Regions from separate parts of the Pediococcus acidilactici genome, predicted to be linked through region 2. Evidence: a T-box and tRNA genes for the amino acid it is inferred to sense, from the RefSeq annotation. Region 2 holds a T-box; the other holds one or more tRNA genes.
The links. A T-box is a leader RNA that pairs with one kind of tRNA and senses whether it is charged. The one in region 2 lies ahead of asnS (asparagine--tRNA ligase), so its partner is inferred to be a tRNA-Asn.

Region 1 (6,885 bases), 450 kb from region 2:
CCATATAAGCGCGATATAAAGGCAATCGCTGGCCACCAACCAACTGACAGAAGAGCTCTTGTGATGGTGTTAATTCATCATCTGCACTCTCATTTTTGTGTGCACTTTTTTCAGACAGGGGTGTCCTCTTTTTGGGACCACGTTGCCAGTTATACCGTTTCTTCCATGATTTGACTGTGTTGATAGACACATTGTACTTAGAGGCTATATCTTTATACTTCATACCCATCATATAATCCTTTTCAGCCTGTTCTTGCTTAGCCATTACATATCACCACGTCTCCTTTGAAATAACAAAAAAGAAGCAACTCATAAAGTCACTTCTCAAAAAAGTATTTTCTATTAATATTTTTTGCACCAACTAATGCTATAGTTTTTACATTTAAAATTTCTCTTGGTACTAGAAACGTTTGTTCTATTTTAGAACCATCCATCCTTGTAAAATTTAATGTAATATAAATCTGTATACTATTAATTTTTTTGTGTTCGTCACTTACTTCTGTAAAATTCAATCCATCTACATTTGAATGTAGAAAATCTAAAATTTCCACCCAACATATATTTCCCAATATAATAGTTGTATTAGGCCTTATTACTATTCCCCTTAAACCAATAACACTTTCACCAATCTCACTATTATTAAAAAATCGATCTATTTTTGGATAATCTTCATTATTATCATAGTAAAATTTTTTTCTAAACAAAATTTTTTCTTTTTTAGCTACTAATTCCACAGAATATAAATCTATAGTGTCAGGAACTTCACTTTTATTGGTAATATACAAATAAGTTACTGTTTCTTCATTAACGATAAAAACACCATCATTTTCCTTAAGATAGTTTTTATCATATCTTTTTATTTCAGAAAATTTTGCTGATGGTTTTCTAATTGCCAAATACAGAGATACTACAACTGCCCCTACTGTTCCAATTCCGCTTAGCCAGTCCGCAAAAGAATCTAAAGATTTATCAGCTGAAAACAATAATAAAATGGAACACACGATAAATGAAATTAATGTAGCCACTAAATAAACAAACCAATATTCTTTGAAATGCTTACAAGCGTTCAAAACAATGTCTTTGATGTTCATCGCTCCCCTATTAAGAGTGATTATACCAAAAATAACGGCTAGCTTTGTTATCAATTCCAATCAATCCTAATAGTTTCTCTTTCTTTTTTGTTTAATTTGTCGGTCTAGTTCACCAAATATTTTAATTTCTGTTGGATTACACCAACCATACTTAGTTTATTTCATTGTTAAAAGATACCACCAGCATTACTCTTCAAGTTTTGTAATGTATATTATATTTTTCTCGATTTGAACTTCGTACTTAAAATCTTTCTTTTTAGAATAGAAATCAAACGCTTCTTCACCCTTTTTAATAACTTCTTCAGCATCATCTTCCATATAGGCCCTAATATGATCCAAATAAAATTCTTTATCACTCGTAAAAGATGTATTGTCAGGCAAAGTTAAAGTCACTTGATAAATAACATCACTTCCTGGAAAAACACTAAATAAATCACCAACATCATTTTTATACATGACGCTAGATTCACTTTCATACATTAATTTTAATCCGGCTTTATCTATCACTGATCCAACTGCCATATATTTCAAAGAATGTGTTTTATTAAATAGAAGATCTAATAAAGTAACTGTTATATTTTCAGCAGCAAAAATAACAAATCTTGTTTCAATGGCAGTTATTGATTCGGTTCTAACACTTGACCCATGAGAAACAGATGTTTGATTTCTTAAATTTCCAATTTTATTAACTATTTTTATAAGTTCATCGGAAATATCTTCTATTGAATCTTCTTGTGAAAGCTCTGTATTAAGTGCTCCCAATGATTTTTTTATTAAATTGTTTAAAGAAATATATCCTTCGGTAATTTCTTTGCCCTTTAAAATTTTAAAAACATATTTGCATACTGATTCTATCATGCTACGAGCATAATTTATTGCCTCACCATAATCTTCATCATTGTAACTGTCATTCATCGCTTTATAACGCTCATCAACTGCAACAACTTGGTATGAAGTTATTTCAGGTCTCAATATACGATTAGGATATTTAATTATAGCCACTTTCTTTCTATACCTTTTATTGTTAGTAATATACCATGAAGCGTCCTTAAATTAAAATACCAAACGCAGATGGCAGGATTCGAACCTGCGACTTCTTGATTAACAGTCAGGTGCTCTACCAACTGAGCTACACCTACAGTTTGCCGAAGGATTGGGACAAGTGGACGAATAATTAACCTAAATCAAATTGGAGTATTGTATTAATGGTATTTCCAATCCTTCGACACTATCATTTTAACGCCGTTTTCACTCCAAAAATTCCGATGTTTTTCCGATAAAATTCCGCTCTTTTTCTGATTTTTTCAATTCGATAAGTATTCATGTAGATTCGTTCCACCGAAAATCTGGTATTCATATGAATCTGCAAAAGCGTTGTGTGCATATTTTTTATAGTCATCATATCTTGATGAGGTCATATGGAACCTTCGATAACACCAGTCATTACTGTGCTTTTCAATGATGTTATATATAATAATGTCCTTTGATTTTTCATCCAAAGCTCTGGTTTCATTAACAACTTTTTCGATAAATTCTTTTTTCTTCCGAGCTACTACTAAAGGATGGTGATTTTGGCATCCCACCTATTACAACGGCTCTGATTCCCGCTGGATTGTTGCCTGCCCGTCTACAGATGCCTGGATAATCATATTCAAAAAACTTTTTAACCTTACGTGCTGTTCCCTTACGATCTATTTGTGGTATCAAAACGTCCATCCCCCATAGTCTCCTGTGTGCTATAATTAGATTATTGGTTGGTCTCATAGCATTGGAGCTGTGGGGCTTTTTTGTTGCTAAAAGAAGAATTGGAAGAGGAATATAATCCCTCTTATTACTGAAATCAAGGCTGCCCAGCATAGTAGTATGCCGATTACAAGTTCCGTTAATCCTACTGCCAATTGAAATAGTCCTCTCATAACGCTATCCTTTCTGTTTCAGACTTGCATTCCCAAATCCAAACTAGTCTGGGGCGCTTCCCCAACGATTGTAGCCAGTACTTTATGATATTTTTCGTAAGAGTAAACTTTAATGTCGCTACTATTCATGTTAGACACAATGTAAAACGGGTTTAATAACGGCATCCCATCAACAGCCACTATCTTTTCTACAAACACACGATTATATCCATCGAAATTTTCTAAGATTAAAGTTTGCCCAATCGTTTTACTCATGAATCCTCTTCCATTCTTGCCATTTACGGTAATCCCATCGTTTAACAATCGACAGAATGTCAAATAACAACATCAGGCATATCATTAGTCCTTTTTCTGTCATTGAAACATCCTTCATAAAGATGTCTATTGTCGCGAGGATGGCGAACAAATCAGCCATCAAACTTTCTAAACCGCCATTCCATGCAACTGTCTGCAGTCGTTTATAAAACCTTTTAAAAATCTCCATCGTTCTCATCCTAACTAAGTAAAAATAGTGCCAAGGCGATCGTAATCATCACACCTGCTGGATGTGATATTAATAGTAACAGCACTCCTACCATTGCCAGTCCGATTATCAACTTATCCATGTTCTTCCTCTTGCTCCTTTTCCCGTAGAAATATAATGTCCTTTCTGACGGTCGAAATATCACAGTCTAGTTCTTCAGCAATTTCTTTTCTGGTATAATCGTCCATCAACTGTTTGACTGCCTTCCGCCGATTAACAGTTCGTTTGTTATTAGATCCCCAATTTTTCAGGTCGTTATTGCTGTTTGGAATGCCCATTCGTGCCTCGTGCATTAATTGAGTATATGTATCAACATCCCCCATATTTAGATAATAGGCTGCCTGTTCCCGCAAGCGTTGTCTCTCTTGAAATGTAGTCATTTTTCAACCTCCTAGAACGGTAAATCTTCATCGGTGATATCAATGGATTGCCCTTGCTTTCCGCTAAACGGATCATTTGGGTTCGTGTTATTCGGCGTAGTTGGCCCATTATTTTGACCAAACCCGTTGTCTTGTGGCACATAACTGCCATTGTTTTGATTGCTCTGACTTTTAGATTCCAAAAAGGAAAAGTTATCCGCGACCACTTCAGTGACATAAACACGTTGTCCTTGTTGATTTTCGTATGAACGAGTTTGGATTCGTCCATCAATGCCAACCAACGAACCTTTGTGAGTATAGTCGCAGAAAATTTCTGCCGCTTTCCGCCACATTACGCAATTGATAAAATCTGCTTCACGTTCGCCATCTTGGTTTGTGAATTGGCGATTGACTGCTAGGTTAAAGCTAGCGACCGCTACGCCATTGGTTGTGTACTTTAGTTCTGGGTCCCTTGTTAAGCGCCCGATTAATACCGCTCGGTTAATCATCAATTACAGCCTCCAACATTTCTTTTTCCCAGTCTGCGATCTCGTTGAGCACTTCTAGACGTATATCATCGCTGTCACTAAATTTCTGCTCTTTCATCAATTTCTGAAACAAAGGTTCACTCATAGCACGCAATTTACGCCCTAGTTCTAAGAGCGCCTCTTTTTGGCCATCCTGGTAGCCTGACTTGTAACCATTATTCATTTTTCCAATCCTCTGTATTAGTTTCATTTTTAATCACCGTCCTAACCTTTCATGATCTCGTCAAATGTGTATTTAGCTTCCCTCTTAGTTACAGCTTCCATACCTTCCCGTGTGACAATCAGTTGGTGCCCAAACTTGCGGATTGTGCCCGCCGGGAAACGTTCTGGATACTTATTCCAGATTGTCCGTACATAATCCTGTTGCTTGCCCCACATTAAGCTAGCTTCCTTGCTCCCGAATAAGTCGCTGTTAAATAAATCAATTTTTTTCACGTTAATAACACTCCTTTGTTTTATTTACCGTTAAATTTTTCATTGAGAATTTGACGTAATTCTTCTTTCACTGGTTCTGGAATATTAAGCTCGTCTAATTCATCTGCTGAACTAACTATTACGCTATTTTTTTCTAATAATTCGCCTGTTTTCTGCGTTACCCATTTCTCATAAGTGGTGATGATTTTTAACTTCATTTCAAAATCGTCTGTTCTTTGCAATAATTTGCTTGATAAAGCGAGTAACCCAACTAAAACATCTTCATCATCACCAATCATCAAACCTTTACCCCTTTCGGAGTTGTAACTAATTTGTGTGTAATGCGCTTCTCTCATTTTTTCTATAAATTCCATCGCTTCATCGAACGTAAAGCCCTGTTTAAGCGCCTCTTTAATAATCTTTTTGTCTTGATCATTCATTTTCACCATTTTGTGTTCTCCAATTTCCTAAATTTAAAATTCGGGCGAGTTTGTCATCAATCTTCACGCCCTTGATGTGATACTTTTTCATAAATGTTGAAATTCCAATTGTGTGTTGCTCTTGATGGTGGGTCCTGCATAACGGCATCACATACTTGCCCCGGTGGTCTATCTTGTTCCGGTTAGTTCGGCCAACCGCTGTTATGTGCGCTATATCAGCCGGATTACGACAAATGCAACACTGCCGGTGTACTAAGCCGTAGTAGCATAGCCAATAATCACCATCAATCATGTCCATGGTCCGCATTGACCATGGAATGTCCCATTTTAAGCAAAAATCAATTAGGAACTTGATAAACGAATTTGCTCGCTCCATCGAACAATCGCTTAAACTAAACCAATCTACGGCATTTTCGTAGCAGTACTGTGACTTGCAAATATGCTTAACATAATCCGGGTCGCGGTATTCCTGCCAACGGTCAATATCGCCAAACATGGCGTATATCTTTGCTCGTTGGTCACTCGAAATTTGCCGTGGATCAGTAATCCGTATTTCCATCAAGCCACCTTGGTGTTTAGCCAGGACATGTTTCTCATGGTCCGTAAGTTTAAACTGCGGCTTAAATAGCAAGCCGTCTTTGACTAGGCTTGTAAAATAACCAAACATTTTTAACATAACGTCCTCCCCACCCGATTTGCCACTCACGTTAATTTGGTTAACGGAATGTACACATTGGGTTTCGGTGGCGCGCCGGTAATTGAATTAATATTGTTTTGTTTCGTTTTGTTTTGTTTATTTAATGCTACAGGGTTGCCCACAGTATTGCCTACAGAACTGTCTACAGTACTGTCTACATAGTTGTCTACAAATAATGTAGTCAAATCTTTTAATTGGTATAAAGCGGCTTGGTTCCCTTTACGTGATTTCCACTTGATGTAGCCCTTTTGCTGTAATCCATTTCTCGCATTGTAGAATGTTGATGATTTGCTTGTATCTTTCATTCCAGCGTATTTACACAACGTTGATGAAGCCACCGTAAACGTCGTTGACCATGCTGTTTTATTGTTTATGCGCATCAATGCGTGCCATAAAGCAATTTCAGATGAATTTAACGGGTTTAGTTCGAGCTGATCATAGAATGCGTTAAGCTGTTTGATGTAATTCAAGCCATCACCTCCTAATCCAGTAGCGAGTCGATGTCTACGAACCCAATTAATTGGTTATGAGCTTTGCAATAATCACATCTACCACAGCTAAGGGGTTCCTCTTCGCCATTTAGTAGCCTAATAATGTGTGGCATATCAGCTTCTAATGCGGATAGCGGTTCGTCTAATTCCACCTGCTTAAATTCAATCCCCACTACTTCAGGCACATCTTCTTTTGAAACCCCAAAAATAAATGGTGCAAACGTCATTCCATAGTTTTGTCGGATAATCTCTTGATAAACCGCCATCTGTAAATCATAGTTATAGGCAGTTACAAATGGTTGCCATTCATGTAGATCATTGTTCCAGAACTTAGCATGTAGGTTCTTAGATGTTTTTAAATCGCAAAAGTAAGCTACGTCTGATTCATCTCCGGGGACATGTAAGC
Region 2 (22,246 bases):
TCAGGCCGTCCAAACGTCCTTCCCCAAGCAACACTTAATTTTGCTTACTGGTGAAAACGGCTCGGGAAAGTCGACGTTATTCGAAGCAATTGCCCGACTTCATCCCTATCAGGGCAAACTTTTTTACGATAATCGGCCGCTTTCTCAGTTCAACGCGCGAACTTGGGCCAAAACTGCTACGGTGGTCTTTCAAGATTCTGAAATGCAATTTCTTAAAATGACCGTCACGGAAGAAATCGACCTAAGCTTACAGCATGCCCGGGCACCCCAATATTGGACTGCCGACCGTATCCAGGACTGGCTGGAACGTCTTAATTTAGCGAAGTTACAAGAACAGATTGTTTATCAACTTTCGGGCGGGCAAAAGAAAAAGCTCCAAATCTTAACCATGTTAATTTTAGGCAACCCGCTCGTTTTGCTTGATGAACCTTTGGCCGGCTTGGATTTAGCTTCCGTAAGGGTGGTTATGCAATTAATTCAAAAAGCTGCCCAAGTACAAAAACAAACCATTGTGATGATCAGTCACCAATTGACGGGACTGCCAGAATTTTTTGACTATCATTTGGCATTGACCGATCACCAGCTTATTTATCAGGAGGAGCTAAATGGATTCATCAGTTAAATTCATTTTAATTCTGGCAATTAGTTTTGAAATTGCCTTTGTTAAAAGTGTTCCCGTTAACCTAGTGATTATCATTGGCGGATTAGCCTACTTGCTTTGGAAACGAATTGCGGTGCGCAAACTGGGACTGCTTTTGGTGATCCCGCTGCTTCCTGCCGTAGCAACTTGGATTTCGTTTTATTTAAACGGGACCGGCAACGCGGTGCGGACCGCTTGGACAATGGCTACCCGGGTTTACGCCTACATTGTTTTGGGTGGAGCATTTTCTTTTACCGCGACCGTCGAAAGTCTGTTAGGTTCCCTGGAACAAAATTGGCATTTACCTACCAAATTCGTTTACGGATCGTTAGGCGCCTTTTACTTCATCCCCCGGGTAAAGACGGCCGTTCAACAAATTAAAACCGCAGCCATGCTGCGTGGTGAAGTTTTACACGTCTGGTCCCCCACAATCTTTTTTAAGGCGATTTTACTATCGCTGCGTTGGTCGGATAACTTGGCAATTGCCATGCATTCCCACGGTTTTAGCGAAAATCAGCCGCGCACCCATTACCAAACTTACGCCATTCCCCGATGGAACTGGGGCGTTGCCGCGGGAACTTTTTTAGCTTTACAAGTACTGGTTTGGTATTTTAGATAGTAAATCGGGTGTTGGGCCTTTAGTAAAGCCCAACGTGCACCAAAAATTAGTTTGTTCCGCTTAACCAAAAATAGACCATTATGCCTGAATTTGGCATAATGGTCTATTTTCAGTTAACGCTCAGAAATTACCCGACTTTTGTTTCCCGCATTTATTTTTATCTAGTCTTTTTCCACTTTTCCTGGCCAAGCTAGCATTCCGCCGACCACGTTGGTTACATCAAAGCCCTGGACTTCGAGTACCCCGCACGCGTTTGCTGAACGTCTTCCCGAACGGCAGATCACGTAGTATGGAGTTGCTTGGTCTAATTCGGCTAAGCGATTAGGTAGTTGGCTCAAGGGAAAATTACGCGCCCCCACCGCGTGCCCAGCCGCAAATTCGTCTGGCTCCCGCACGTCCAATAAAACGGCGGTAGTTAGCGGATATTTTTGGTAAAAATCTTCCATTGCAATTGTTTTAACCATTGCTTAACGCTCCTCATGTTAGTTTAAATTGTATATTGACCATGATAGCATTCCCTTTTCTAACTGAATAGTGATTGCCTATTTAGCTAATCGTGCTACCATTACAGTAAAAATCAATTGGAGGACAAGCACATGTTGAAAACTTGTACCACTATTTTAGTCGGTAAAAACGCTAGCCTGACGGGTTCCACCATCATTGCCCGTAACGAAGACGGTGCCGATGATTCTAATGCCCAACGGTTCGTGGTCGTTAACCCCGAAGATCAGCCCCAACCCTATCATTCTGTCCATAGTGATTTAACGATTCCCCTTCCCGACAATCCGCTCCGCTACACCGCCACGCCCGATGCCGATCCCACATATGGCATTTGGGGTGCTGGCGGCATCAACAGTAAAAACACGGCGATGACCGCTACCGAAACCATTACTACTAACGCCCGGGTACTTAGCGTGGATCCGTTAGTCGAAAAGGGACTTGGCGAAGAGGATTTTCTTACGCTAGTTTTGCCGTACATCGAGTCTGCCAAGGCGGGCGTCTTGCGCTTAGGTAAACTTTTAGAAGAATACGGTACTTACGAATCCAACGGAATTGCCTTCGCCGACCGCGAAGAAATTTGGTATATGGAAACCATCGGAGGCCATCATTGGGTTGCAATCCGAATTCCCGACGATGCCTATGCAATTGCGCCAAACCGCTGGAACATCACCGATTTTGACTTTAATTCAGCTAATTGCCTAGCCTCTGCGGATCTCCCGGAATTCATTGCCAAAAATCAACTTAATCCGGATCACGAAGGCCTTAATTTACGGCACATTTTTGGTAGTGCCACGATTAAAGACCGGTACTACAATAACCCCCGGGCTTGGTACGTCCACCAATTTTTGGACGATAATTTTGTTGGGGAGCCTACCGACCAAGATTTACCTTTCATTAATCGTGCAACCAAGAAAATTTCTGTGGAAGATTTGAAGTTTCTTTTGAGCTCACACTATCAAGAAACGCCCTACGATCCTTATGGCGAAACGGTGCCCGAGAAACGTTTTCGGCCAATCGGCATCAATCGCAATCTAGAAACTCACATTCTAGAGTTACGCAACCAAGTTCCCGATGAAATCGCGGGAATTCATTGGCTGGCCTTTGGTCCCAACACGTTTAACGCCATGGTGCCGTTTTATAGTAACGTCGCGGATACTCCGGCTTGCTACCGCGATACTCCCACGGTAGTGAATACCAACTACATGTACTGGATTAGCCGGGTGCTTGCTTTAATTGGAGACGGAAATTTTGCCCTCTACCAAGATTTACAGGAAAACTTTGCCCAAACGGTACTCCAAAACGTGCTAAGAATGCAAAAAGAAACGGATCACCAAGCCACCCTCACGGAAAAAATTTTAACGTCCGCTAACCAGGCAATGGCCGATTTCACCTTAGCCCAGGCTACTAAACTGCTTAACGATGCAATCAACATCGGTTCCCGCAATATGAGGTTGCGGTTTTCGTTGGGGGATTAGGATGCCACCCTTGTGCAGCCACTAAATATTCAAAAAAGCCTTGAATCCGTCATCGTCTGACTAAATTCAAGGCTTTTTGCTTACTATTAACGTTTTGAATTAGAAGCTAGCGTTACCCGGGGTCCGTGGGAATGGGATAACGTCGCGGATGTTTTCCACACCAGTAACGTACATCAATAATCTTTCGAAACCAATTCCAAATCCGGAGTGTTCCGTTTCCCCATATTTTCTTAATTCAAGGTACCACTTGTATTCTTCAGGATCCAAGTTAAATTCCTTAATCTTTTCGTTCAACTTAGCTAGTCGTTCTTCACGTTGGCTACCACCAATCAATTCGCCAATGCCAGGTACTAATAAGTCCACTGCGGCAACCGTCTTGTGGTCTTCGTTTTCCCGCATGTAGAAGGCTTTGATGTCGCGTGGGTAATCCGTGATGAACACTGGCTTTTGGTAAACTTTTTCGCTCAAGTATCTTTCGTGTTCAGTTTGGAGATCAATTCCCCATTCAACTTTGTTTTCGAATTCTTGGTCAGCAGCTAACAACTTGTCGATTGCTTCCGTATAAGTAATTTGGGCAAAATCGGCGTCGCGAGTTGCTTCCAAACGAGCCCGTAATTCTTGGTCCACGTTTTGGTTCAAGAAGTCGATTTCATCAGAAGCATTTTCCAAAAGATAGTTGATCACGTACTTCAACATGTCTTCGGAAACGTTAATCACGTCTTGCAAGTTAGCAAACGCCATTTCTGGTTCAACCATCCAGAATTCAGCGGCATGCCGCGTAGTGTGTGAATCTTCCGCACGGAAAGCCGGACCAAAAGTATAAACATCCCGGAAAGCCAACGCAAATGCTTCCGCGTTCAATTGACCACTAACCGTTAAGTTAGTTGGTTGCTTGAAGAAGTCCTTAGTAGAATCAACCTTGCCTTCTTCGTTCTTTGGAACGTTGTTAAGGTCTAAAGTAGTCACCTTAAACATTTCACCGGCACCTTCCGTATCACTAGAAGTGATCAACGGAGTGTTAACGTAGACAAAGTTATTCTTTTGGAGGAATTCGTGGATGGCAAAGGCTGCCAACGAACGAATCCGGAAAACTGCGTAAAAAGTATTGGTCCGCGGACGCAAATGTGCTTGTTCACGTAAGAATTCTGGTGTGTGGTGTTTCTTTTGAAGCGGGTAGTCACTGTCTGAGTTACCTAAAACTTCAATTTCAGTTGCGTGAATTTCAAACGGTTGTTTAGCTTTCGGAGTGTCCACTACCGTTCCGACTACTTTTAAGGTAGTGTAAATGGGAGCTTTCTTAATTTCTTCGTAGTTCTCCAACCCATTTTCCATGATTACCTGCACATTTTTAATGCAGGAACCGTCGTTAATTTCCAAAAAGCTAATTTTCTTGGAAGAACGGAGCGTCTTTAGCCAACCCGTTACTTCTACTGCTACATCTTCATCATGCGTTGCTTGCGCATAAAGTGATTTAACCAACGTATTTTCCATTAAAAATCCCTCCATTGTCTTCGTAAAAAGTCCGCCAATAAAAAAGTCTTCCATCCCGTAACAGGGACGAAAGACTTCGCGGTACCACCCAAAATTCGTTTAAAAATAAACATCTCTAAAAGCACATCTAAAATATGCTCTCCAAACGATAACGTATCGGTCACGTCTAGACTTACTGGACGCTTAATCGTTCAGCCTAGAAACAAAGAAGATGTTTTTCTTAAAAGAATAACTTCTTGAGCTTCCACCATCCTCAATTCGCTTTAAGTTACGGGCTTAAAATACTTGTTCTTCTTACGGTTTTTGATTATATTCAATTAGCTAGCTTCAAGATTAGCATAGAAAATTATTTTTGTAAATTGGGATTTCGTTGTTTTCACGCCTTTAGTATGCTATTCTATGCTCAAATATTTTCCCGAAACGGAGTATTATATTATGGTTAGTTTCGTATTGCTTTTGGCGATCTGTCTCATCCTGGCGACCGTTTACGTAACCTGGCTTAAAAATGACCGAAATCTCCACCTCGATTGGCATTCGCCACTCTTAATCCCCAAAGTATTTGGCTTTGGGGTGACCTTTAACCCGAATAATTTCTTTGGATTAAGCATGATTATCATCATTATTTTGTTAATTTTATTGCCTTTAATCCAATCACTCCATCTTTTTTAAAACTCATCGACCCTATAAAATCAAGTTTGCTTTTATAGGGTTATTTTGCCTTTGTGTATAGCAACAATCCCCCAAAAATATTAAGCTACGCATAAGGTAAGCAACGCCCAATCGTTTCAGTTCCTTTACTATGATTTCTGATGTTATCATACGTTACGAACATCAAGAATTTATTTTACAGTTATGTTCTGGGGGGATAATAACTATGCTATATAAAGATTTAAATGGAAAAGTCGCCGTGATTACTGGCGGCTCAAAAGGAATCGGCAGCGCGATTGCCGAACGCTTTGGGCAAGAAGGTATGCACGTCGTTATTAATTACAACTCTGATAAAGATGGCGCCAACGCCGTGCGGGATCAAATTAACGCAGCCGGCGGTGAAGGCGTGGTCGTGCAAGCTGACGTATCAACCGAAGACGGCGTTAAGCGCCTAGTCGACACGGCCGTCGATCAATTTGGCGACCTAGACGTTTGGGTCAACAACGCGGGGATGGAAAATCAACAACCGACTGCGGAATTATCGTTTGAAAGCTGGAAACGAGTGCTCGACGTCAACCTAAACGGCGTGTTTTTAGGTTCAAAAGCGGCCATTAATTATTTTCTTTCGCATGATAAGCCCGGAAACATTATCAACATGTCTTCCGTTCATGAGAAAATTCCGTGGCCAACTTTTGCACACTACGCTGCTAGCAAAGGCGGCGTAAAACTGTTCAACGAAACAATTGCGATGGAATACGCCGACCGGCACATCCGGGTAAACGCAATTGGCCCTGGCGCGATCAATACGCCCATCAACGCTAAAAAATTTGCGGATCCTGAACAGTTAAAAACCACTACCAGCATGATTCCCATGCAACGAATTGGCGATCCTGAAGAGGTTGCGGCCGCGGCGGCATGGTTAGCTTCCGCTGAATCAAGTTACGTCACCGGAATTACCCTCTTCGTTGATGGCGGGATGACACTTTATCCATCCTTCCAAGGCGGTAAAGGTTAATTAAAAGAGGTATTAAAATAACAGCACTGAGAGTTTGCAAACTTCTCAGTGCTGTTTTGGTGACGACGTTTTTTAAGGACCCCAAATCGGTAGTTACGCCCAATTTAGGCACAACTACCGATTTTGGGTTAGTGCTCGCAAGCCACCCGAATTTTCCCACGTCCGCCTACTTGTAAACCTGTTTTTCGGATTATTCGATGTGATTTTTTAGCCAGGCTAAATGGGATGCTTCCCTTTCAACCGCCCGAGACAAAATTAAGTAATGTCCGTAATTTTCCTCAATCGCGGATGGTTCTTCAAACAGTAATTTTTGCCGTTGCTTTAAGTGGGCCACTTTTTGTTCGTGAAGGTCCGCCGCCTGTTTTAAAATTTGCTGTAAAAGTGGATCATGTCGGTCAGCGATAAAGTACATTTTAAGTGACGTCAGTTCATCATTTTTGGCCGTAATCGGGGTAGCGAGCCATTCCCGCAAATCCGTTTGGCCCTTCTTAGTTATTGCGTAGTTAATGACTTTCCGATTTTGTTCATCGTCAACCACTTCAATTTGGCCTTCGTCCGTCATTCGTTGTAATTCAGGATACAACTGGCTGTGCGAAACCGTCCAGAACTCGCTAATTTCATTCTTAAATTCCGCAATCATATCTTTTCCAGACATAACCCCATTTTTATTTAACAATCCTAAAACAATGTACGGTAAAACTCGTGGTCGTGGCATGCGAACTCCTCCAAAAATTAATTACTTGTTAATTCGCTTGTAGTTTTCATCAAAATACTTTCCGTTGCGAATGTCGCTGGTAATGCCATCGTATGGTTCTTCAGAAATAACGTCTTCGTTATTTTGTCCAGCATCACCCATGTAACTAATTTTAGCAAATTCTGGAACAACTAGTTTAGGATAAGTTTCGTATTTTTCACGAGATTCTTCCATTAAATCAATGTGTTCATTTTGGAAAGTAACCGTGATTTCAGGATGTTCTTCAACCCACTTAGGGAAGAAAATGGTTCCGTGCAACTTACCTTCGTTTGGCATGAAGTCTAGCGCCACATCCGTTCCGGTCGGTTCCGTCCAAGTAATCTTATAAACACCTTCCGTCAACATTACGATGTCGGCTTCTTGGTCCTTAACCCAGCGGCCGGCAACCATTCCCCCATGAATTCGATAATCTACCGTATGGTCATTTTTAGCGTACCATTCGTATTCCCAACCATTATCGTATGTGTAAATAAAGTGCGTTCCTAAAAAGTCTTCTAAAGTTTTAAATTGTTTTTCCATTATTACTTCACCTGCTTTTGAATGTTATGCCGTTATCGACAAAAGTGATTATATGACGTTATCGACATAAAAGTCAACAATGGATTTTCTAAAAATTTAGCTAGCTCACTTTCAAGGTTTTCTTTAAGGTACGCATGACATCTTTCCAAAATAAAATAGGGACCTTCAGCTAAATACTGAAGATCCCTATTTTTAATTAGTAACCAAACTATTACCTCAATTCCCGAAGAATTTTTTTAAAATTCCTCGTCACCTTGTGCAACCATGGTGTATTGGAAAATTCCTTTTTGGCCCGCGCTTAAAAGTTCCTTAACCAAATCAGCTTTATCGAATTGGGTCCGGTAAACAAATAGCTGTAACAACATTGGAATATTCGTCCCCGTAATGATTTTTAAATCAGGAAAATCTTTGGTCAACGTCACTAGCGTGTTAAACGGTGTGCCCCCTTTTAAATCAGTTAAGCAAATCGGAGATCCATCTAATTCCGCAATTTCTTTTTTTAACTGGGCTTTGAAATCCGCTAAATCTTGCCCCATTTTGAAATCTATGGCCGCACATTTTTCTTGCTTACCACAGATCATTTCAGCCGAATCCCGCATTGCGGTGGCTGATTTTCCATGCATGCATATTAATACTGATGTCATTAGTTGAACTCCACTTCTAGTAATCTAAAGCTCGATAGTAGCGCCGAATATCCATTGGATGACGATTGATATGTTCAATATTTACATCAATACGGTTGTTAATTGCATGGAAGACAAATGGTGACAGGGTGCCCCGGAATTTTTCTGAAAATCCTGGTAAATCATAGTCTTTAGTATCAATAATTGTGTAATTTCCACAAATTTCGGGTAGGAATTTAGCAACTCGCTCACTAAGCGAACGTTGGCTATCTTCCCCAACATAAACTGTAACTGGCGTATCTCGGTCAACTACTTCAAACATTCCGTGGAAAAATTCAGCAGCTTCAATGGCACGAGTCCGAATCCAATGTTGTTCTTCCCAGTAACACATTGCGTATGAGTAAGTTGCGCCCCATTGGTTACCAGCTCCAACAAAGTAATGAATGTCGTCATCATGATGTTGTTGCGCAAATTCTTGAGCAAATTTGTCCGCACCTTCTTCAATATTCGCAATATCTTCAGCAAAGTGTTGATCCATTTCACTATAGAATTCTTCATATTCCGGGAATTCACCTTTAAGATACATTAAACGATCCGCAACCATGAAGAATTTAAGCTGCTCATTTTCTGGATAAGAAATACAATGGGTTACTAAACTTGCCAAATCAGCTTCAGCCCTATCAATAAAACCTAGAATAGTCGCTCCCGCTGCTTTAATTTGTTTTACCGCGTCAACCACTTCCTTAGTATTACCAGTAACTGAAGAAGTGATTACTAAAGTTTGGTCAGTAATTCGGCGATTCCCGGTCGTTAGGTATTCAGCTGCATTTTGGTAAAATGTTTCAATTCCCGATTTTTCTTTCATATGAACTACTGCTTGCATTGAGGATGCATAGGTACCACCAATCCCTAACCAGCAAACGTTACGATATCCTTGATCAGCAATCTGGTCTATTAATTGATTGATTTCACTCCGTAATTTAAGTGCACCTTGCATACCTGCGACTAATTGTTGTTTGTTAAATTTTCTCATGATGTTCTCTCCTTTATTGTTTAATTAGATTTTAGAAGCTGTAATTTGATCAAAATCTGGATAAGCCGAATGTTCTAAATCAACTCCCTTAATTTTGGAAAGTCGATAGGCCATTAAATGGATTGGCACGGTTAAAAATAATGCCGCCAGTAGTTCATCAGTTGCTATTTCAAAAGCTAAATCTCCGGTTGTCAAAGTACTCAAATTAACTTGGTTCGCATAAATTGTGTAAACATGGTTGACATGTTGTTTTAAGAATTTCCTTAATAACTGTGCACGATCCGCTAATTTACCATTCGGCTCTATGAAAACTATTATGTCTTCAGCGTGAAGTCCTAAATATGGACCATGCATATATTCTTCAAGTTCTTTTCCCCAAGCATTATTCCGTACTGCTTCAGTAAATTTGGTTTCTCCTTCACGAGCGACACCGTAAGCTGCACCATAACCAATAAAAGTAATTCTTTGTGCATTACTAAAGTCATCCACATGCTTTTCAACCCACTGATCGCCTTGTTTAATAACTTGTGGCAATTTTTTCGTGATTTCTTGAATAAGTTGCCAATACTTTTCATCCTCTTCAGCCGATATTTTCCCTAATTTTTTCGAAAGCACTAGCGCAATTAAGATTAAATCTAAAATAGTCACACTATATCCTGCACTGACGTATGGCATTTCTTCCACCGGCATTCCCATTTCAAGAACCCGGTTGCTAACTCGTGCCAATGGGCTATCTTTTTCACTAGTTAAGGCGACGACCATTTTTTGATTCTTTTGCAACCGTTCAACTAGCTTAACTACTGAATAACTATGCCCCCCTTGAGAAATTGCTAAACAAAGGGTGTCGTTTTCAATATTCATTAAATAATTTTCTGATATTGAAGGTTCTTCAACTTGAATAGGCATTCCTAGAATTTTGCTCATCAGTGGTAATGCACCAAAGGCCGCATTTGAACTAGAGCCCGTTGCATATATCATTACTCGCTTAAACTTACTTAAGTCCCACTGATTAAGCGGTTTCAAAAATAACTTTTCAACATTATCAAGAACTTGTTGATACAGCTTTGGTTCCAAATGCACATAATCATTAATCGATTTCACTATCTTGCTCCTCTCTATTTACTAACCAAGTAATCCACTCCAAGCACCAAAAATTCCGATTGCCGCAATCAATAACAAAATGTACTGTGCTTTCCATCCTTTTTTATCAAGCCAAAAAATAAATAGCGTAAATAATAACGGCAATATTCCTGGTACGATGCCATCAAAAATCTTTTGTACGGAAGTGGCATCCGCCCCTGTCCCAATTTTCATTGGCATTTTCAAAGTTACCATTGTAGCAACCATGGCTCCAACCACCCCGAGGCCTAAAACAGAAGCACCATACGTTAACTTATCCATCAATCCCGTTTTTTGCACTCGGTCAATAAATGACGCTCCAATGTTATACCCAATAAACAAGCCATAATATCGTGCAATGATTGCTGGAATGTTAAAAATCAGAAGAAAGAGTAACGGTCCTAATATATTTCCCTGGAAAGCTAACGAGGTTCCGATCCCGGTAGCAATAACTCTTAGAGTGCCCCAGAAAAATGAATCTCCAATCCCGCTTAACGGTCCCATCAAAGCAATTTTAATGTTATTAATGGAATCTTCATCAAAGTCGTCATTTAACGCATTTTGTTCTTCCATTGCGATCGAAATGCCTAGCGGAAAAGTACTTAACCATGGAGTAACGTTGAAAAATTCCAAGTGTCGCTTAAACGAACTTTTTAACTTGTCTTCTCTGTTTTGATAAATTTTCTTAAGAGCTGGAGTCATCGCATAAGAATATCCTAAGTTAGATTGTCGTTCGTAATTCCAAGCCCATTCCATGGTAAACGACCGCCAAAAGGTTGCCATTAGATCTTTTTTCGTAAGTAACTTAGAACTCTTCATCTTCATAATCGATTCCTCCATTTTGCCCACTATTCGTAGTTGAATTTCCACCTACAGCTGCTGGTTCAGCATGAAATTTATCTTTAAATGCTGAGTAACCCGTTAAAATCAAAGCTAAACATGCTCCGAAAATTGCGACGCCGGTAACTGGAATCTTCATATATACAGCCAGTGCAAACCCTAAAATAAAGAACGTAATGTTGTTTTTGTTGACCATCATCTTTAAAAGTAACGCAAAACCGTAAGCCGGTAGGAGCCCCGTTGCAATACCTAAACCATTAATAATGAACTGTGGAATTACCGCTAAGAATGATTTAATTACCGGGCTACCCAGCAAATAGGAAACTCCTACAACTAATCCAATTGGTAAGTTAATTGAGAAAAATCCTCCAAGAAGATTCATTCGATCGAGTCCCTTGCTATTGCCTTGTTCCGCGTAATGATCTGCTTTATGCACAAAGTACGGCAAAATAAAGATAAAGCACAGATTTTTAATTACCAGCACTAACGAAGCAATTGGGATTCCTAACGTTAAAGCAACCGCCGTACTTTTACCAGCTCCGATTGCAAATGCCGTTCCTAATACGCTTCCTGAAATAATTTCTGGTGGAATCGATGCTCCGATTGAAAAGGAACCTACAAAAGCTAGTTCTAGAGTTGCTCCCATAATAATTCCTTGTTGCACATTACCCATGATTAGACCAGCTAACGTACACATTACTAACGGACGGGAAAGCATGGACGAACCTAAGAAATACTCTCCGTTCCCCAACATAGCAATCAAGGCTAGCAGTAAGGCTGTTAAATAGGCACTCATTTTTACACCTCCATAATTAATCTATTTTTTTGAATTCTTGCCGCTCTTCGCTAGGAACTTGTTGGATATAAACGTCTACACCACGTTGTTGTAGTTGAGTTAATTGTGCTCCCTCATCGTTAGTCAAATTAATTGTCTTAGAATAATTAATTGTTCCTTCGCGTGGCTTTGTACCTCCTAAGTTAAGCTCCCCAATCTTTCCGTCGGTTTCTTGAATTAGTTTGCTAGCGTCGGCAACTGATTCCACAACCACTAGCATTTTATATTTATCAGTGACGCCTGAATTAATTGCTTTAATGCTGTCTTCAATTGATTTCATCACTAACTTTGCATTATCTGGTTTCGCCAATCGAATTGCCGATTTACGAAAATCATCGCTAGCAACGGCATCATTAGCCACCAAGATAGTGTTTGCTCCCAAACTGTTAAACCAAGAAACCGCTACTTGACCATGTAATAATCGATGATCTACTCTAACAAGTTTTATCATTTTAAATTCCCTCACTTTTAATCAAAGTCTATTGAATATTTAGTATCTAAAGCGCTCTGTAATTTATATTCAATGGCAACTACTCGTGCCCGATCGTCTAAAAAGGTATTAGTTATTTTAAAAACTGGAAAGTCAGTTGCCACTTCTAACTGTTTATAATCTTCATCGGTAGCTTCCGTTAATTGAAAATCTTGGTAAACATCCTGGACACTCAGTTTGCCAGTGTTAACTGCTTCAATAATTGCGGTAACCTTCAATATCTCCGGATCAAAGCCGGGAAAATAATCCAGTGGCAAAATTAACTTTTCATACGTGCGTTCACCTTCGGAAAACACTAAAAAACTAAGATAATAAATCAATTCATTCTCTTTGATTCCAAAGATTTTTGAATAGTAAACCCCTGCCTTACGCAAGTAGCTTTCCTTAATCTGTGTTTTCTCAGGTTCTAGCCCAGTAGAAGTTTTAATAATTCCGGTCATATCCAAAATATTTTGCTTAGAAATTCCTGGGGCAACAAATAGTCCCACGCCTTTTTTACGCACAACTTGTTTTTCTTCAACTAGTTGCTCAACTGCCTTACGCACCGTTGTTCTACTAACTTGGTATATCTTTTGTAGCTCACCTTCATTCGGTAAAACTCCGCCCTTTTTGTATACCCCATTTTCAATTTTGCGTTTGATATCAGCGTAAATTTCTTTAAATAGTGTCATTTTATAAGTCCTCTTGATAATCAAAAATATTCTTTGCCTTGAAGTGGTACTTGAAGTTACTCCCAATAAGGTACTGCACCGTATGTTCAACTGGAACATCATTTTCTTCGTAGTTAAAACTGTCTACTTGATATAACGGTTTTCCCTCTTCCACTTGTAATGTGCGTCTTAAACTTTCGTCTGCTAACACACACGTGATGGTTTCATAGCCGTACGTGGGTTGAACCCCATAATTTTCTTTTAAGGCTTTATAAAGCGAATAGTTATTAAAATTAAAATCCACTAACTTCTCGAAACGCTTTGCATCTAGATATGCAATTTCAAATGAAAACGGCTGGTTTTTGTACAAACGAAGTCGCTTAAGCTCTAACGTTTGCTTAGTAGAACTTTTAAAAAAGCTTTCTAAACTATTTGGTGTATTAATTACTTTTGCGGAAAGCTGTTGAATTTGTTCATTTGATTCTCCTAATTCACTACTTAACGGGCGCATTCCTAGCAAATTAACATCTATTTTCTTGTTAACCCGAATTCCTTGACGATTTTTAACCCGAATATCACCTTCTTTTTGTAATCTCGCTAACGCATATTTGACAGCGTTACGACTTACTTGTAATTTCTCCGCTAATTCTCTTTGCGATGGCAATTGATCGCCATCCTTTAATTCCATAATCATTTCCCGAAGTAACTCTTCAATAACGGTTGATGGTGAAATATCTTTATACTCCATTGCAATACTCCCTTGGGACTTAAAATGCTTATTTTGTATTTATAAACTTGGTAAAAAGCTTATTTTTTAACAAGTCAAAGCATTCAAAGTAACATGTTAGTTTATTTTTGAGCCCACAGATAGTGTAAGCGCATTCAGATAATAAGTCAACATTTTTTCTAAAATAAAAAAAACAGTGTGGGCTCTTTCACCTCCACACTGCTTTTAAACTATTTAGTAATGAAAAAAATTCAAATTTTTGATTCTTCAAGTTCCATTTTGCTGGACCCTTAATTTCGTAAGTTATCTCTTTTTATTTGTTGTTTCAAGCACGCCTTACAACATTAATTCCCGCAACTGGTCATAAGAATGTGCCACCGCGGTTGGCTTGATTGGCGCATCCACCGCGATTTGTTGGGGATTATACCAAATGCTTTTGAGCCCGGCTTGATTGGCCCCTAAAATGTCGGATTGCAACCGGTCGCCCACCATTGCGGTATTCTGGAAACTCATATCCGCATATTTATGCTTAATTGGCGCAAAGAAGCGTTCATCAGGTTTAGCATAACCAACGTCTTCTGAAATAAAGCAGTCGGTAAAGTATTGGTCTAACTTGGAACCAGCGAGTCGACTCAACTGAGTCTTCTTAACCCCATTAGTTCCCACCATCAACCGAATTCCTGCCGATTTCAAATCCCGCAGTAATGCTTGCGCGCCTTCAAATTGGTAGTAGCTAGTTGCCAATCGCTGGCGGTATTCCCGTTCAGCAGCGACCCCATCGCCATCCACTCCGAGTGCCGCAAAGGTTTTCGAAAATCGGGTTTTCAACACTTGATCCCGAGGTGCACCTTGCTCGATTGCTTCCCAGACCTGCTGGTTAATTTTTGTGTAGGTTGCCAATCCAGTCGTCAAATCTTGCACGCCATATTTACGTAAGACTTCGGTAGCTTTGATACGTTCACCCTTCTTAAAATCCAGTAAAGTATCGTCTAAATCAAAAATCGCGTATTTTAACATTCCGGTACCCCTTAAATAATTTTTCATCTATCGTAACTTATCCTTTAACATTTAGCAAACAAACGTTTGTGTAAATACCTTAAATTTACTATAATTGTTGATGTTGTTGAAATTATTAAACGTAATTACGTTTAACGGGTTTATTATGAACGGATATAAGACATGGCTAAAGCAAAGAAATTCAAACGTCCCAGAATCTTTTCTAAATCTAACTTAACCGTAGTTGTTTTGGTAATTCTGGGCTTTCAAACTTACCCTAATTTTACCAATCAACAATTAGATATTCATTCAAATACTGATTCCTATGGCGAGGAAAACGCCTCCAATGAGGCCACCTTGATTGAAAATCAAATTGCGGATAGTTTTAACGGTCGCCTGCCTTTTCAAGTTAACTTTACGGACTCCCAGATTATCATTCGGGTCCCTAAGTTAAACTTGTTTGATTTCACCCAGCTTTACGCACCCAATATGGTCCATATTCTGAAGAAAATCCAGGGCGACACGCTTCCCCGTTCGCTGAAGAAAATTCGGCTAAGCGTCGGCGACCAAACCCAAGTCTTCTCAATCAGCGCAATTAAAGAGGCTAACTTTAGTACCGAAAAAATTAAGGAATTCAGCCAAGAACAATGGGGCCAAATTTCCAAACAAACCTACCAAGATTACTATCAAAACTACGTCCTCCCCAAAATCACCCGTAAGTAGTAAAAGTACGCGTGACGGACTTGAAAACTTTACTAAGTCCTAACCCAAAATGCTAAGAGCAGGACAAAAGTCGGGTAGTTTACAAGCATTAACAAAAAAATCGACCGTTGCCTAAATTGGCATAACGATCGATTTTTTGTTAAGCGGAGCAGCTGATTTCGTTGGCGCTTCAATAAAATCAAGCTCTCAAATCAACTTTTAGTATTATTAAATAGATAATTCTAACGGAACATGGTCCGGGTTGCTTTCAAAAGCACCTTTGGATTCTTCTCGTAGTGGTGCACTGGGGTCATTTTTTCTTCAGGAATTCCTAAGAAATGGTAGACTGCCCGTTGTGCCGCCCGGAACGAGTATTGTTCGGTAAAGACCATGTCAAATGGCATTTCTGCGAACTGGCTGACAAATGCCAAGTTTTTCGAATGCTTTGGCACTACTTCAGGACGGTCTCCAACAGCTCGCGTATTGAACAGTGCGCTAGCGTACGGCATGTAAACCGGAATTACGTTAACGATGCTATCCATAATTTCCTCTTCATGATAAACAACGCTATCCGTTGCTTGATCAACTTCTGCCAAATGACCTAGTAATTCTTGCAGCATTTCTTTTCCGGTCATTTCAATTACCGGTTTGTCCACATAATCCCCATTTTTACGTGGGAACATGAAGTAGCCCCAGAAGACCGTTTCGTTTTCCTTTTGAGCGTGAAAATGCGGCTGATGGTGAACCACGATGGATAACAAGTTATTACTATCTACCCAAGTATTTAAAGCATTCCCCGGTTCTTGTTGGGTAATCCGGCTAATTTGGTTTACCAAATAGTGGTTCTTCGTGGTTACCGTAAAGCTCATCCATTCACTTTGGGCACGGTCGTTAAAGAACTTGTCCGGATTTCCTAGATTATAGAAATGTTCGGTAGCTTGTTTCCATAATGCTGCGCTAGGAGCGTATTCCATATTTTCCTTAATTGGGGTGTTGAAATCACCAATCGATGAACTATCGGTAATCGCGCCGTTGATATCGAAAACGAGGTCATTTTCGTCAACCGGGATTGTGCCGGTTTGCTTATTTTCCCCTACGTCTTCGTACTCTAAGCCAGTAACGATGATATCATCGCGCAACGGAGTGTCCTTGAATTGGAAGGCGGTAATCTTACGGTTGTTGATAAAGGTAACCCCGTGATCGCTCAAGTACTTACGCATCGGTAGAATGATACTTTCGTATTGGTTATACGGCGTTCTGGTAACCCCTTCAAGGGTGTTAATCCGACTAAATTCCAGAATCATCCGGTTCATGTAACGCCGCAATTCCATTGCGGAGCTTTCCTTCTTAAACGCAAAGGTAGTTTCCCACATGTACCAGAAGTTAGTAGTGAAAATGTGCGGACTATCCTTAAACCATTCCGCGATGCTGACGTCGTTAAGCTTTGCTTCTTGGCTTTCAGGCATCATCATTAATTTGGTTAACAACTTCCGGTCTTGGTTATTAAATTGCATATGCGAATAGTCGTCCGCACCGCCATTATTCCGGATCCCGTTACGCTTATCCATTAGCCGGGCCACGTCATGGGTTGGATGAGCATGGTCAAAGTTTAAAATGTCATCCGTAACCGATTGCCCTGGGTGATCCAAAGACGGCACGCTCCGCAAAACGTCCCACAAGTTTTCATAGGTCTCTTCGTTAAGCATCCGACCGCCCTTGGCTAAAAAGCCCCGATCGTTAGATAGCCGTTGGTTGCCGTATTCCGTCTCGTAATCCGCAACCGCTGCCCCATCGTTAGCCCCGTGTTTATCGAGTCCGAACATGGTAATTTGATTACCGCTCCAACCACCATCACGAATCAAATATACGCCGGCAGCTAAATTTGCAACTCCTGTACCAATCATAAACGCTTTTCTCATCATCGATTCCCCCTTGTGGAAACAAACCTGATTATTCTTATATTTAAATTCAAGAATAGATTAACACGAAAAGCGAATTTTTGCGAGCGTTTACACTTGCGGATAAAAATTATTTTTTCTGGTACAAAAAAAGAACTGCGAAAACCAAAAAATACTTTCCCAGAATTAAGAAATTCCAGAAAAGCATTTGAATTACTTGAATTGTATAATGCAAAAACGGGCCTTAAAAGCCAAGTAATTATTCTTTATTAGCACTGATATGATTTTCGTGTAAAATCGCGTTGAAGTCCTTCATAATCCGGTCATCTTTTTGCCATTCTTCCCACGAAGTCATGTTTTCGTCGGGCATTTCGTAGCGTTCCCCGATGTATTTTTCATAATTAATTACATGTTGCGAATGCGATATGTTCAGCTGCATAATCCGCACTGATTTAATATAACCACGTTCGGCCGCTAGCTCAGCGCGACCATTCATCATCATGTTACCAATTTCAATGTATTTAGTACCATCCAAACGGGTAATCTCTTGAATCAAGGTGAATGTCTCATTACTCTTCATTCTCTCGCCTCCACTTATCTAGTATAAAGTGCGTTACCGACTCCTGTCTAGAATTATTATGGCACCAAAAAAGGATCCGGACTTGTACGAGTCGGATCCAGCATAAGAGAGAAAGAGAATTGATTGTGCAGGTAGGAGATGCGCCACTACCTTACAACCATATGTTAGCGCTTACACATAATAATGTCAACCTAAATTTCAAAAATATTCAAATTAAAATTCAGGCGACTTTGCACTGCTCTTCCTCCTATTCTACCGTGACACTCTTAGCTAAATTACGCGGTTGGTCAACGTTGTAACCCCGCTGCAAGCAAGCGTAGTAAGCCAATAATTGAGCAGCAATGACGCTAACCAACGGCATCAACATTTCATCAACGTCAGGAAGAATTACGTCATCCGTATTCTTGGCGAGGCTTTGGCTAGCGAAGGTGATTACCTGTGCTCCGCGTGAAATCACTTCTTCTAAATTGCTCCGGGTGTGATCGGCAGTTTTACCTTGGGTAATGATCCCGATAACCGGAGTCCCTTCTTCAATTAAGGCAATCGTGCCGTGCTTCAATTCGCCGGCTGCAAAACCTTCTGCTTGAATATAAGAGATTTCCTTAAGCTTAAGGGAAGCTTCTAGGGCTACCGCATAATCTAGCCCCCGGCCAATGTAAAAGGTGTTACGCGCCTTTAAAAGGGTGTCTTTGGCCAATTGTTCGATAGCTGCCTTTTCATCCACCACCGTTTGAATTGCGTTTGCCACCATGCTTAATTGTCCTGCAATGTCAAAATCAGTTGCCGCATTGATTTGCTTCATCCGTCCCATTGCTACCGCTAGAAGTGCTTCTACGGCAATTTGCGCGGTGTAGGCCTTGGTCGACGCTACCGCAATTTCCGGACCCGCTTCTAAGGTTGCCGAGAATTCTGCTTCGCGCGCCAACGTTGAGTTAGCCACGTTAGTAATCGTGAGGCTTGGCTTTTGCCATTCATCATTTACCCGGACTAAAACTTGCCGACTATCAGCAGTTTCACCACTTTGACTAAGGAAGATGAAGAAGGCATCTTTTTCAATAATTGGATCGTCGTAGGCAAATTCGGATGCTAGCACAACTTCCGTTGGCACCTTGGCAAAGCGTTCCAATAACTTCTTGCCCACTAAACCAGCATGATAACTAGTTCCCGCACCCACAATGTAAATTTTACCGGCTTGGTTTAATTTATCTAACATTGCTTTATCGAAACGAACTGCGCCTTTTGAATCAAGGTATTTTTCTTCGATGCGCCGGATTACGGCTGGTTGCTCGTCAATTTCTTTTAACATGTAGTATGGGTAAGTTCCCTTATCAGCATCGGACTGGTCAATGTCAACTTCAAAAGGATCCCGTTGAATTGCTTGACCATCTGCATCAAATAGCTCCACTTTGTCAGGGGTGATTTTAACCACGTCGCCATCGTGCAACTCCACAAACCGTTTCGTCACGTTGATCATTGCTAAAGCGTCGCTGCAAACTACGTTAAAGTCGTCGCCTACCCCAATTAATAACGGGCTCTTGTTCTTGGCTACAAAAAGGGTGTCCGGCATTTCCCGGTCCATTAAAACAAAGGCGTATGAAGAATCCTTCAACAAGCTTAAAGTTTTCTTGAAAGCGGCCATGGTCGATAAACCTTCTTTAGCGAAGTGGTCAACTAATTGAACCACTACTTCAGTATCGGTATCGCTTTGGAAAGGCACGTCTGCTAAATAAGTTTGTTTTAATTCCTTGAAGTTTTGAATCACTCCATTGTGCACGAGGTAAAACCGGTTGTCTGCCGAAAAATGCGGGTGCGCATTAGCCACGCTCGGAATACCGTGAGTTGCCCAGCGCGTGTGCCCAATTCCGGCACTGCCGTTCACGTCATCAGAAAGTTGATCTTCTAAGTTTTGAATCTTTCCTTGCGCTTTAACTAGGTAATCCTTGCCTTGACCATTATTTACGTAAATTCCCGCAGAATCATATCCCCGGTACTCCAATTTTTTCAAACCATTCACTAAAAGTTTGGTCGTATCTGCTCTACCTGTTACTCCAACAATTCCACACATAATCCCTGTTCTCCTAAATTCATCTATTTATTTTTATATAATTGGTATAATTAACGATTCTTAATATATTACCACTTAAGGCGATTGTCAAACATTATTTTTCGAAATTGGTATATATCAAATGCAGGAATAGGTATAGCACAAGGGATTAGACCCCCTTAAATTTTTTACCCCAAACTCATTTTATTAGACAATCAAAAACGGGCTAGAGATTTTCTCCGCCCGTTTCGTTTTTTTATTATTTAATTACAGCCGTTAATCAACGCCAACTTCACTCTTAACTACCGCAACAATCCGGTCAACGTATTGGTTAACCGCTTCTTCAGTAGGAGCTTCCGCCATCACCCGAAGTAAGTCTTCAGTTCCGGAAGGACGGACTAATACCCGGCCTTCGCCAGCCATTTCGTCTTCAACCTTTTTGATAATGTCCTTGATGGCTTGGTTTTCAAGCGCTAATTTCTTATCTTGAACCCGTACGTTAACTAACTTTTGAGGATACGTAGTTACTTCAGCAGCTAATTCGGAAAGTTTTTTACCAGTTTGCTTAACCACGTACATTAATTGGATAGCCGTAAGCATGCCATCCCCAGTAGTGTTGTGGTCTAAGAAAATGATGTGGCCGGATTGTTCCCCACCAAGGTTATAACCATCCTTCAACATTTCTTCCACCACGTAACGGTCACCAACTTGGGTTTTAACCGAATGCATGCCGTGTTTTTCTAACGCTTTGTACATTCCGAGGTTACTCATTACGGTCGTTACCACGGTGTCTTCCTTAAGACGACCCCGTTCACTTAGAAACTTACCGCAAATGTACATGATCTTATCACCGTCGACGATATTTCCCTTTTCGTCTACCGCAATACAACGGTCGCCGTCCCCATCAAAGGCAACTCCCATATCCGCGCCCTTTTCAACCACGAATTTTGCTAGAGCTTCTGGATGAGTCGAGCCGACTCCCGCATTGATGTTTAACCCATCGGGATTGGTTGCCATCGTTTCAAATTCAGTATTTAAGTCAGCAAAGATTTGGGAAACGTAGCCGCTAGTAGCACCGTTAGCAGCGTCCACCGCGATATGTAACCCTTCTAGGTCGTCGGGAATCGTTTGTTCCAAGAATGCCGTATAGTTTAACCCACCTTCAGGGTAATCCGTTACGGAACCAAGTCCCTTAGCCGATGGCCGGGGGAGGTTATCTTTTTCAGCATCTAAAAGAACTTCGATTTCAGCTTCTAATTCGTCAGATAGCTTGTAACCGTCCGAACCGAAGAATTTAATTCCATTATCCTCTACTGGATTGTGCGAAGCGGTAATCATCACTCCCGCGTCAGCTTCTTGCTTACGAACTAAGTAAGCAACCCCGGGCGTCGTAACGATTCCCATATCCATTACTTCGATCCCTACTGACAAAAGGCCCGAAATCAAGGCGTGTTTTAACAACTGGCCAGAAACTCGAGTATCTCGTGAAACCAGTACCCGGGGACGCTGATCAGCATCCTTGGCGTGCTTAGTTAATACGTATCCGCCAGTTCGCCCTAATTGGAAAGCTAGTTCTGGTGTCAACGTTTCGTTTGCGATTCCACGAACTCCATCTGTACCAAAATACTTCAATTTCATTATTGAAAATCTCCTTCTTTGCGACAAGACCTGTAGCCCGCCGTCAATCTCTTTTAACTCATTATCTAAATTATAAAATCAGCAATTTAATTAGCACAGCTCCCAAGCTAGTTTTCACTTATGAATCACTGTTGGAGCTGCGGATTCCCGTCACTGCTAGTATCGTCAGCGGACGAACTCTCGTCACTACTTGCTGAACTCGAAGAACTTTCTTCACCACTCGATGAGGATGCGCTACTTGCTGATTTTTCCGAACTGCTAGAAGAGGACGTAGCTTGACTGCTTGCCTCACTAGATTCCTTGGCTTTTTCTGTTTTCGCCTTGGAAACTGGAATAGTGACATTTACCGATTGCGGAGTCAAGACTACATTTACAATGTTACCGTTTGAGTCCAAAGCTTGCAACACAG

Region 1: it encodes a tRNA-Asn, which carries the amino acid that the T-box ahead of asnS (asparagine--tRNA ligase) is inferred to sense. The anticodon was not compared.

Annotation. Positions count from the first base shown of each region.
Region 1 is NZ_CP066046.1:841,653-848,537, forward strand. It holds gene I6H64_RS10110 (helix-turn-helix domain-containing protein) at 1-265, opposite strand, end outside; gene I6H64_RS04120 (DUF805 domain-containing protein) at 318-1,091, opposite strand; gene I6H64_RS04125 (abortive infection family protein) at 1,278-2,063, opposite strand; tRNA gene I6H64_RS04130 (tRNA-Asn) at 2,158-2,230, opposite strand; gene I6H64_RS04135 (hypothetical protein) at 3,026-3,262, opposite strand; gene I6H64_RS04140 (hypothetical protein) at 3,255-3,491, opposite strand; gene I6H64_RS04145 (helix-turn-helix domain-containing protein) at 3,605-3,910, opposite strand; gene ssb (single-stranded DNA-binding protein) at 3,922-4,398, opposite strand; gene I6H64_RS04155 (hypothetical protein) at 4,391-4,600, opposite strand; gene I6H64_RS04160 (helix-turn-helix domain-containing protein) at 4,642-4,815, opposite strand; gene I6H64_RS04165 (hypothetical protein) at 4,893-5,300, opposite strand; gene I6H64_RS04170 (putative HNHc nuclease) at 5,284-5,967, opposite strand; gene I6H64_RS04175 (hypothetical protein) at 5,994-6,458, opposite strand; gene I6H64_RS04180 (PD-(D/E)XK nuclease-like domain-containing protein) at 6,470-6,885, opposite strand, start outside.
Region 2 is NZ_CP066046.1:1,285,215-1,307,460, forward strand. It holds gene I6H64_RS06470 (ABC transporter ATP-binding protein) at 1-622, shown strand, start outside; gene I6H64_RS06475 (energy-coupling factor transporter transmembrane component T family protein) at 606-1,259, shown strand; gene I6H64_RS06480 (rhodanese-like domain-containing protein) at 1,421-1,723, opposite strand; gene I6H64_RS06485 (C69 family dipeptidase) at 1,856-3,235, shown strand; gene asnS (asparagine--tRNA ligase) at 3,335-4,726, opposite strand; T-box leader at 4,786-5,033, opposite strand; gene I6H64_RS06495 (glucose-1-dehydrogenase) at 5,601-6,389, shown strand; gene I6H64_RS06500 (PadR family transcriptional regulator) at 6,580-7,104, opposite strand; gene I6H64_RS06505 (phenolic acid decarboxylase) at 7,126-7,662, opposite strand; gene I6H64_RS06510 (PTS sugar transporter subunit IIA) at 7,899-8,306, opposite strand; gene I6H64_RS06515 (SIS domain-containing protein) at 8,323-9,318, opposite strand; gene I6H64_RS06520 (SIS domain-containing protein) at 9,343-10,419, opposite strand; gene I6H64_RS06525 (PTS system mannose/fructose/sorbose family transporter subunit IID) at 10,441-11,262, opposite strand; gene I6H64_RS06530 (PTS mannose/fructose/sorbose/N-acetylgalactosamine transporter subunit IIC) at 11,243-12,073, opposite strand; gene I6H64_RS06535 (PTS sugar transporter subunit IIB) at 12,090-12,563, opposite strand; gene I6H64_RS06540 (GntR family transcriptional regulator) at 12,581-13,273, opposite strand; gene I6H64_RS06545 (GntR family transcriptional regulator) at 13,275-14,000, opposite strand; gene I6H64_RS06550 (YjjG family noncanonical pyrimidine nucleotidase) at 14,316-14,996, opposite strand; gene I6H64_RS06555 (hypothetical protein) at 15,159-15,698, shown strand; gene I6H64_RS06560 (oleate hydratase) at 15,920-17,599, opposite strand; gene I6H64_RS06565 (hypothetical protein) at 17,835-18,155, opposite strand; gene glmS (glutamine--fructose-6-phosphate transaminase (isomerizing)) at 18,403-20,220, opposite strand; gene glmM (phosphoglucosamine mutase) at 20,476-21,837, opposite strand; gene I6H64_RS06580 (CdaR family protein) at 21,963-22,246, opposite strand, start outside.